Regions from separate parts of the Streptomyces sp. NPDC096136 genome, predicted to be linked through region 2. Evidence: riboswitches for the same ligand, from Rfam matches in the RefSeq annotation. Region 2 holds a riboswitch; each other region holds the start of a gene.
The links. A riboswitch is a leader RNA that binds a small molecule or an ion and turns the genes downstream of it on or off. The one in region 2 is predicted to bind cyclic di-AMP.
Positions count from the first base shown of each region.

Region 1: another riboswitch for cyclic di-AMP. It lies ahead of ACIRBY_RS16940 (peptidoglycan DD-metalloendopeptidase family protein); the one in region 2 lies ahead of ACIRBY_RS30310 (M23 family metallopeptidase).
Region 3: another riboswitch for cyclic di-AMP. It lies ahead of ACIRBY_RS18775 (transglycosylase family protein); the one in region 2 lies ahead of ACIRBY_RS30310 (M23 family metallopeptidase).

Region 1 is NZ_JBIWFZ010000007.1:61,936-65,183, reverse strand. It holds gene ACIRBY_RS16950 (aspartate aminotransferase family protein) at 1-44, shown strand, start outside; gene ACIRBY_RS16945 (tyrosine-protein phosphatase) at 96-914, opposite strand; cyclic di-AMP (ydaO/yuaA leader) riboswitch at 1,225-1,411, shown strand; gene ACIRBY_RS16940 (peptidoglycan DD-metalloendopeptidase family protein) at 1,416-2,411, shown strand; gene ACIRBY_RS16935 (SGNH/GDSL hydrolase family protein) at 2,576-3,248, shown strand, end outside.
Region 2 is NZ_JBIWFZ010000019.1:125,158-128,405, forward strand. It holds gene ACIRBY_RS30300 (M16 family metallopeptidase) at 1-149, shown strand, start outside; gene ACIRBY_RS30305 (M16 family metallopeptidase) at 170-1,537, shown strand; cyclic di-AMP (ydaO/yuaA leader) riboswitch at 1,752-1,911, shown strand; gene ACIRBY_RS30310 (M23 family metallopeptidase) at 1,924-2,730, shown strand; gene ACIRBY_RS30315 (GntR family transcriptional regulator) at 2,950-3,248, shown strand, end outside.
Region 3 is NZ_JBIWFZ010000008.1:86,494-89,741, reverse strand. It holds gene ACIRBY_RS18780 (transglycosylase family protein) at 5-1,081, shown strand; cyclic di-AMP (ydaO/yuaA leader) riboswitch at 1,356-1,524, shown strand; gene ACIRBY_RS18775 (transglycosylase family protein) at 1,527-2,264, shown strand; gene eno (phosphopyruvate hydratase) at 2,683-3,248, shown strand, end outside.

The sequences.
Region 1 (3,248 bases), on a different contig from region 2:
ACTTCGGCCGGACCCTGGTCAAGCAGGCCGTGGCCGACCGCTAGGGCCGGCCCGGGCGCGGCGGCGTCCCCGCCGCGCCCGGGCCGGGGCGCGGGTCAGTCCAGCAGCCGGTCCCGCAGCCGCTCCCGCGCCGCCGGGGCGAGCCCGAGGCCCTCGGCGAGGTAGCGCTCGATCCCGCCCCAGTGCGTGTCGATGGTCTCGTAGGCGGCCACCAGGTACTCGGCGCGGGCGTCGAACAGCGGCGCCAGCAGCTCCGTCACCTCGGGGTCGCGGGTCTCGGGCGTGTCGTCGGCGCGCCGCAGCCGGTAGCGGTTGTGCGGGGCGTTCGACTCCAGGTAGTCCGCCACGATCGCCTCGCGGTCGACCCCGAGGGCGAGCAGGGTCACGGCGATCGACAGGCCCGCCCGGTCCTTGCCCGCCGCGCAGTGCAGCAGGGCCGGCACGCTGTCCTCGGCGAGCGCGTGCAGCACCCGTCCGTGCTCGGCGGTGCGGTCGCGGATCATCTCGCGGTACGACTCCGCCATGCGGGCGGCCGCCCTGCCGTCGCCCAGGAGGCCGCGGAGCCGGTCCAGGCCCCCTTCGCGGACCGTCCTCCAGAACTGTCCGCCGTCGGCCGGGTCCGAGAGGGGGATGTTGACGTTGCGCACGCCCGGCAGCGCCACGTCCGGGCCCTCCGCGGCCCGGTCGGCGTGGTTGCGGAAGTCGAAGACCGTGTGCAGTCCGAGCGAGGCGAGGAACTCTGCATCCGTTTCGGTGGCATGCGCCAGATGTCCGCTTCGATACAGTCGTCCCGACCTGACCCTCCGTCCGTCCGTGGTCGGCAAACCGCCCACATCGCGGAAATTGCGCACTCCGGTCATCTCGGGCGCGTGCTCGTTCCGTGCCGGGAGGTCCTGGGGTATCTGCTGGGTCACGTGTTCTCCTCCGCGTGGTGCCGCGTGTCCGAATTGCTCTGGTTGGGACCAACTTGCCGTAGGTGGACGCGAGATCGGGTCGAAGCCCGTGAGCCAGATCATACGGTGACCGAGCGTGCCTGATCGCGAAATCGGAATTCCTTTGCCGGGGCGGCCGTTGCGCGTCCGGAATGGACGCAGGGTGACCGGAATTCCGTTGATCCCTCATACCTGCTATTGCGTCAGGGAATTAGCGGCTTGTTGGCCGCCGTCCCGCTGGATTACCTTCGCGAGCGATCCGGGTGGACCGCCTCATCCTGCCGCCTCCCGGAAACCGCACCCGACCAATCACGCACGCGGCAGGAGCGGGGGAACCACGCAGGCCGCCGTCCCGGATCCCTTCCGGTACGGCTCGGGGTGAAGCCGTACCGGTGATCCGCTTCCGCGGACCCGCCCGTACGGCCGGACATCTCCAGTCCGAACCCGACAGCTCACCTCGCAGGCGCCGGAGAGGAATTCGCCATGCCCGGAAAGGGTAAGCACCGCCGTCCGAAGTCCCGTTCCATATCCCGGGGGATCGCCTTCGCCGGGACGGGCGGCGCGGCCCTCGCGCTGCCGCTCGTGGGCGCCGCCGGCGCCCACGCGGCCGCCCCGGCCGCCGTCGCCCCGGCCGCGGCGCCCGCCCAGGCCCCGGCGGCGTTCCGGGCGGCCGTGCCCGCCGCCGCCCCCGCCGTCTACACGGTCGTGCCGGGCGACTGCCTCTCCGCCATCGCCGCCGAGCGCGGCATGTCCGGCGGCTGGGAGCAGCTGTACGCCGACAACCGCGAGGCCGTCGGCGAGGACCCCTCCCTCATCCACCCGGGCCTGCGCCTGACCCTCGGCGGGCAGGGCGCGGCCCCCGCCGCGAAGGCACCTGAGGCGCCGGCCGAGGAGTCCTCCAGCGGTGCTCCGGCGGCCGACGAGGGTGCGGCCGACGCCGCTCCGTCCGCCGCCGGCGCCGCCGGATCGGGCACGGAAGGCGCCGCCGGCGCCGCCGGGTCGGAGGGCTCCGCCGCCCCGTCCCGCGGAATGAAGCAGTCCGCGCCCGCCGCGCAGTCCGCGCCCGCGAGCGCCGCCGGGTTCGTCGCCCCGGTCAGCGGCGGCATCTCCACCCAGTACCGCACGCCCGGCGCCATGTGGTCCTCCGGCTACCACACCGGCGTCGACTTCATCGCGAGCACCGGCACCACCGTCCGGGCCGTCGGCGCGGGCACCGTGGTTTCCGCAGGCTGGGGAGGCGCGTACGGCAACGAGATCGTCATCCGGCACGCGGACGGCAAGTACTCCCAGTACGGCCACCTCTCCCAGCTGAACGTCTCGACGGGGCAGACCGTCACCGCCGGCCAGGCCATCGGGCTCTCCGGCGCCACCGGCAACGTGACCGGTCCGCACCTCCACTTCGAGATCCGCACGGGCCCGTCCTACGGCTCCGACATCGACCCGCTGGCCTACCTCCGCTCCAAGGGCGTCACCATCTGACGACCCACGCGGCGGAGTTGCCCACGCGCACGGGGCCGGGACCCGAGGAGGGGTCCCGGCGCCGTGTGTACTTATTCCTTATCCCCCGCGTGGTATAGATCACGGTCCGTCAACCCCTCATTACGTTGGCGTAGGTTGGCGACGGGGGTGAAGGATGGGTTCCCGTGGCAGCGACGAAGACGACACTCAAGACCATCGGCTCGTACGCGGCGATCGGGGACAGCTTCACCGAAGGCGTGGGGGACCCGGGACCCGGGGATTCGTATCTCGGCTGGGCGGACCGCTTCGCCGTGCTCCTGGCGGATCAGCGCGACGAGCACGACTTCCGGTACGCGAACCTGGCAGTACGGGGCAAAATACTCGACCAGATCGTGGAGGAGCAGGTTCCGCGGGCCAAGGAACTGGCCCCCGACCTCGTCTCCTTCTGCGCGGGCGGCAACGACATCATCCGGCCCGGCAGCGACCCCGACGACGTGGCGGCCCGGTTCGAGGCGGCCGTGGCCGACCTCACCGGTGCCGTCGGCCTCGTCATGATCACCACCGGCTTCGACACCCGGGGCGTGCCGGTCCTCAAGCACCTGCGCGGCAAGATCGCGACGTACAACGTCCACGTGCGCGCCATCGCCGACCGCTACGGCTGCCCGGTGCTCGACCTCTGGTCGCTGAAGACCGTGCAGGACCGCCGCGCCTGGGACGGCGACCGCCTCCACCTCTCGCCCGAGGGCCACACCCGCGTCGCGCTGCGCGCCGCGCAGGTCCTCGGCTACGAGGTCCCGGCCGACCCGGACCAGCCCTGGCCGCCGGCCGCGCCGCGCGGCTCCGTGGACGTCACCCGGG
Region 2 (3,248 bases):
AGCGCGTCCTGGACGTCACCGCCGAGGAGGTGCAGGCCGTGGCCGCCGCCCGGCTGCGCCCCGACAACCGCGCGGTCCTGGTCTACGAGCCGCTGGCCGGTGCCGAAGAGAACGACGAGAGCGACGAGAACGAGGGGGCGGAGCAGTGAGCGACACCGCAGCCGTCACGATGGACTTCCACCCGCAGCCGCAGGCCGGCGAGCCCACGCCGTGGGCCTTCCCCGCCCCCGAGCGCTCCACCCTCGGCAACGGCCTGACCCTGCTGCGCTGCCACCGCCCCGGCCAGCGGGTCGTCGCGGTCGAGGTCAACCTCGCGGCCCCGCTCGACGCCGAGCCCGACGGCCTCGACGGAGTGGCCACGATCATGGCCCGCGCCCTGTCGGAGGGCACCGACAAGCACTCCGCCGAGGAGTTCGCGGCCGAGCTGGAGCGCTGCGGGGCCACCCTCGACGCCCACGCCGACCACCCCGGCCTGCGCGTCTCCCTGGAGGTCCCGGCCTCCCGCCTGCCCAAGGCCCTGGGGCTGCTCGCCGAGGCGCTGCGCGCGCCCGCCTTCGACGACGGCGAGGTCGCCCGGCTGGTGCGCAACCGGCTGGACGAGATCCCGCACGAGCAGGCCAACCCGCAGCGCCGCGCCGCCAAGGAGCTCTCCAAGGAGCTCTTCCCGGCCACGCTGCGCATGTCCCGCCCGCGCCAGGGCACCGAGGAGACGGTCGCGCGGATCGACTCCGCCGCCGTACGCGCCTTCTACGAGGCCCACGTGCGCCCCTCCACCGCCACCGCGGTGGTCGTCGGCGACCTGACCGGCATCGACCTGGACGCCGTCCTCGCCGACACCCTGGGCGCCTGGACGGGCGGCACCGCCGCGCCCCGGCCGGTGCCGCCCGTGACGGCCGACGACACGGGCCGCGTGATCATCGTGGACCGGCCCGGCGCGGTCCAGACGCAGCTGCTGATCGGCCGGATCGGCCCCGACCGGCACGACATCGTCTGGGCCCCGCAGGTCCTGGGCACCTACTGCCTCGGCGGCACCCTGACCTCCCGTCTGGACAAGGTGCTGCGCGAGGAGAAGGGCTACACGTACGGCGTGCGGGCCTTCGGCCAGGTGCTGCGCTCCACGGCCGACGGCAAGGGCGCCTCGATGCTCGCCATCAGCGGCTCGGTGGACACCCCCAACACCGGTCCGGCGCTGGAGGACCTGTGGCAGGTGCTGCGCACCCTCGCCGCCGAGGGGCTGACGGACGCCGAGCGGGACGTGGCGGTGCAGAACCTGGTGGGCGTGGCCCCGCTGAAGTTCGAGACCGCCGCCTCGGTCGCCGGGACGCTGGCCGACCAGGTCGAGCAGGAGCTGCCGGACGACTACCAGGCGCGGCTGTACGCGCGGCTGGCCGAAACCGGTACGGCGGAGGCCACTTCGGCGGTCGTGAACGCCTTCCCGGTGGACCGGCTGGTCACGATCCTCGTGGGCGACGCGGCGCAGATCGAGGAGCCCGTCCTGGCCCTCGGCATCGGTGAGGTCACGGTCGTCACCAACTGACCGGAGGCCGACCGGCAACTGACCGGCGGTCGGCCTGTGCCGAGGGGGCCCGGTGGAGCATCCACCGGGCCCCCTTTGTCCGTTTGGTGGTGTGGTTTCAGATATGCGGTGTGGCGTACGCAACAAATCCGCGCGTCTGTTTGGCGATTGACTGATGATCCGCCTAGCGTCAGGCGTGCTGTCCGTCACTTGTGCCAGCCGCACCCGCGGCACCGGGCAGCGATCGCCGAGTCCCCGTCAGGCGCGAGCCTGGGGAGCCGGGGACCCACATCAGTCCCTGGGGTGAATCGGACCGCCTCGTCAGAGGGGGCCCGTAGGAGACCTTCCTGCTCCGAACCCGTCAGCTAACCCGGTAGGCGAGAGGGAAGGAAAGGATCACCCCCGCCATGGCGTTTGGCAGTCGTGCAGCCGGTTCCGGTAAGCACCGCGGTTCGAGCCGTCTGAGCCGCAAGACCGCCGGCTACGCCGGCATAGCCGCCCTCGCCACCACGGGCGTGGTCGGCACCCTGGCGGCCCCGGCCTTCGCGGCCGACTCCCACGGCGGCCCCTCCCTCGAGGACACCGGCGCGCTGAACGCCGTCGTCGTCGCCGACGGCCTCCAGGACGACATCGAGACCCAGGCCGAGACCCAGCAGAGCGCCGCCGAGGCCGTCGCGGCCCAGGCGCAGGCCGAGGCCGACGCCAAGGTGCGCGCCGCCGAGGCCAAGGAGAAGGCCGAGGCCAAGGAGAAGGCCGAGCGCGAGGCCGCCGAGAAGGCCGCCGAGGAAGAGGCCCGCAAGCGCCTCAACACCTTCGTGGCGCCGATCACCGGCTCCTACGTCAGCACCCAGTACGGCGCGGGCGGCGGCATGTGGTCCTCCGGCAGCCACACCGGCATCGACTTCCACGCCGACCTGGGCACCACCGTCCACGCGGTGGGTGCGGGCACCGTCGTCGAGGCCGGCTGGGGCGGCGCCTACGGCAACAACGTCGTGATCCGCCACAACGACGGCACCTACACCCAGTACGGGCACATGGACTCGCTGAGCGTCTCGGTCGGCCAGACGGTCACCGCCGGCCAGCAGATCGGCCTGTCGGGCTCCACCGGCAACTCCAGCGGCCCGCACCTGCACTTCGAGGCCCGCACCGGCGCCACCTACGGCACGGACATCAACCCCCTGGCCTACCTGCGCCAGCACGGTGTCGGCATCTGACCCCTCCCTCTTCGAAGAAGGCCCCGGCTCCCCGAGCCGGGGCCTTCTCCGTTCCCCGGGTTCCGCCGGTTCTCCGCGTTCCACCGGTTCCACGGGTTTCCGCCGTTTCCGCCCGTCCCCCGTTCCGGATTTTCGGGCTTTCTCGGAAATCCCCACGTGGTGCAATAGAGTCGCAGACGCGGCACGTTCGATCGGAACGAAACCAGCGGAGGTCCGGCCTTGCGTATTCCGGCGCACGCGGTGTGCACAGCCATTCGCGACGATATCGTCTCCGGTTTCTTCGGGCCGGGCGGCCGGCTGACCGAGGAGGTGCTGGCCCGCCGGTACGGGGTCTCGCGCGTGCCGGTGCGCGAGGCGCTGCGCACGCTGGAGTCCGAGGGGTTCGTCACCACGCGGCGGCACGCGGGGGCGTGCGTGGCGGAGCCGAGCGAGCAGGAGGCGGCCGATCTGCTGGAGCTGCGGATGCTGCTGGAGCCGCTGGCCGCCTCCCGTGCGGCCCGGCGGCGCACCGAGGCGCA
Region 3 (3,248 bases), on a different contig from region 2:
GCACATGCTTCCCGGGAACGGCCGCCACAGACGACCCCGTCAGGTCCCCGCCATCGTCGTCACCGCCGGAGTCACCGGCTCCGCGCTGGCACTGCCGCTGCTCGCCGCCACGGGCGCGAGCGCGGCCGACACCGCGACGTGGGACAAGGTCGCCGACTGCGAGAGCGGCGGCACGTGGAGCGCCAACTCCGGCGGCGGGACCTACGGCGGCCTCCAGTTCACCCTGGACCAGTGGAAGAACGCGGGCGGGCTCGAATTCGCGGAGCGTCCCGACCTGGCGAGCCGCTCGCAGCAGATAGCCGTCGCCGAGCGCGTGCTGGACTCCCAGGGGCCCGAGGCGTGGTCGCTGTGCTCCGCCTCGGCGGGGCTGTCCAAGAACGGGCCGAAGCCCGACGTGGACACGGGCAAGACCCCCGGGCCGGTCGCGCCCAGCCCGGTCCGGCCCGACTTCTCGGTGCCCGACACCGGCAAGGGGAAGTCCTCCACGGACTTCGGGGCGCCCACCCCGGCGCCCGGCGCGCCCGGCCCGAGCGTGCTGCCGGACTACCCGCTGGGTGCCACCAGCGGACTGCCCGTCATGCCGGAGCCGGACTACCCCGTGCCGCCCACCCCGACCACCGGCCCCACCGTCCCGCCCACCGGCGGGGCGAACCCGGGCAACGGCCAGGGCAACGGGAACGGCCAGGGGAACCAGGGCAATCAGGGCAACTCGAACAACCAGGGCAACCCGGCCAATCCGACGGCCCCGGGCACCCCGACCGCCCCGGTCGACCCGACGGCCCCGGCCACCCCGGGCGCCACTCCCTCCCCTTCGGCCACTCCCGCTTCCGGCGCATCGGAGGGCAACGGCAAGCACCGCGGCCCCGCCGCGATCGAGGTGCCCGCGGCCCCTGGCACGGCGTCAGCCGCCGCCGCGGAGCCCGTGTACACCGTGAAGCCGGGCGACAACCTCGCGGCCATCGCGGACGCCAACGGCCTCAAGGGGGGCTGGAGCGCCCTCTACAAGGCCAACGAGCAGGTCATCGGCACGGACGCGGACCTCATCAAGCCCGGCCAGAACCTGGATCTAACCAAGAAATAGGGGTAGTTCGGGCACCCAATAAGGGTTGAATGTCCGTTATCGGCAAGTGAGACATGCATCTCTTCCGGACAACTGGCGTGTCTCATTCCGGAACTTCCGCAAACCCCGCTCCGACCTGCGCAAACGCACTCCGAAGGAAGGCAAGTAGGCCGGTTTCTCCCCAAAATCACACGTTGAACATCGGGGAGAGACCTGCCTACCTTCTGAGTCGCCCGCCACCGCGGGCTCCTTCGACCGCATCGCCGAATCCTGCCGGCGGCCGGAGGGAACAGTCGTCGCGCAAGCGCCGTTGGCAGGAGCGGGGGAACCAAGGTAGGTGCCGGGAAAGGCCGTTGAGAGACGGTCCGCGTACCGGCTAGGGGTGAAGACGCGCAACTGCGCGACCGGGCAACTCATCCGCCCGAACCCGACAGCTCACCTCGAAGGCGTCGGTGAGGAGAACTCCATGCTGCTTTCCGGCAAGGGCAAGCACCGCCGCGGCTCCAAGGCCGTCCGCATCGTCACGCTCGCCGGTGTCGCCGGTGTGGCCGTCGCCGCCCCGCTGATGGCCGCCGGCTCCGCCAGCGCCGCCACGGTCTCGGAGTGGGACAAGGTCGCCTCCTGCGAGTCCGGCGGCAACTGGTCCATCAACACCGGCAACGGTTACTACGGCGGCCTCCAGTTCTCCGCCTCCACGTGGGCCGCGTACGGCGGCAAGGCGTACGCCGCGCAGGCCAACCAGGCCAGCAAGTCGCAGCAGATAGCCATCGCCGAGAAGGTCCTCAAGGGCCAGGGCAAGGGCGCCTGGCCGTCCTGCGGCGTCGGCCTGTCCAACTCCGCCTACAACGGCGGCGGCTCGACCACCACCCCGGCCAAGCCGAAGCCGGAGACCAAGCCGGCCCCGGCCAAGCCCGCCCCGGCGAAGCCCTCCACCCCGAAGGCCGACACCGAGACCAAGAGCACCGGCTCCGGCTCCGGCAACTGGACCCCGTCCAAGCCGGCCCCGGCGAAGCCGTCCGCGCCGAAGACCGGCACCCCGGCCACCGGCAACGGCTCCTACACGGTCCAGGAGGGCGACACCCTCGGTACCATCGCCGATGCCAACGGCGTCAAGGGCGGCTGGCAGAAGCTCTTCGACCTGAACAAGGACACCGTCAAGGACGCCGACCTCATCTTCCCGGGCCAGAAGCTGAAGCTCAGCTGAACTCCCGCGTAACACCCGCACGCCGGCCCCCGGGGCCGGTGCGCGGGTGGGCACCACCCCCGGCACGGCCCGTGGCATCGACGCCCGGCGCGCATCCCTTTTGCGCGCCGGGCGTCGTCATGTCCGGGCCGCGCCCGCGCGCCGCACGGACCGGGCCCCGCACGCCCGGCCCGCGCCCCCGCATGCCCGGCGCCGGGGCCCGGGCGCCCGCGCCGCCGGAGGGCATGGCGCGTCAGCGGACCGTCCAGGCTCGACTTTTCCCGGGTCCTATGTCCTGGAAGGCGGGTATTCGGCCCCTTTTTCGTCCCAGGACCCGGGCGGTCGGCTGGCCGACCGCCCGGAGCCGGTTAGGCTCTAGTCGGCGAGGCCGTCCCAGGCCCCACGCCACCGCACACCCAGCGTCACATCCCAGAAGGAGATGCTCGTGCCGTCCATCGACGTCGTCGTAGCCCGGGAAATCCTGGACTCCCGAGGCAACCCCACGGTCGAGGTCGAGGTGGGCCTCGACGACGGCAGCACCGGCCGTGCTGCCGTTCCGTCCGGCGCCTCCACCGGTGCCTTCGAGGCCATCGAGCTCCGTGACGGTGACCCCAACCGTTACATGGGCAAGGGTGTCGAGAAGGCCGTCCTCGCGGTCATCGAGCAGATCGGCCCGGAGCTCGTCGGCTACGACGCCACCGAGCAGCGCCTGATCGACCAGGCCATGTTCGACCTCGACGCCACCGACAACAAGGGCTCCCTCGGCGCCAACGCCATCCTCGGCGTCTCCCTCGCCGTCGCGCACGCCGCGTCCGAGGCCTCGGACCTCCCGCTCTTCCGCTACCTCGGCGGTCCGAACGCGCACCTGCTGCCCGTTCCGATGATGAACATCCTCAACGGCGGGTCGCACGCCGACTCCAACGTGGACATCCAGGAGTTCATGATCGCCCCGATCGGCGCGGAGTCCTTCTCCGAGGCGCTGCGCTGGGGTGCCGAGGTCTACCA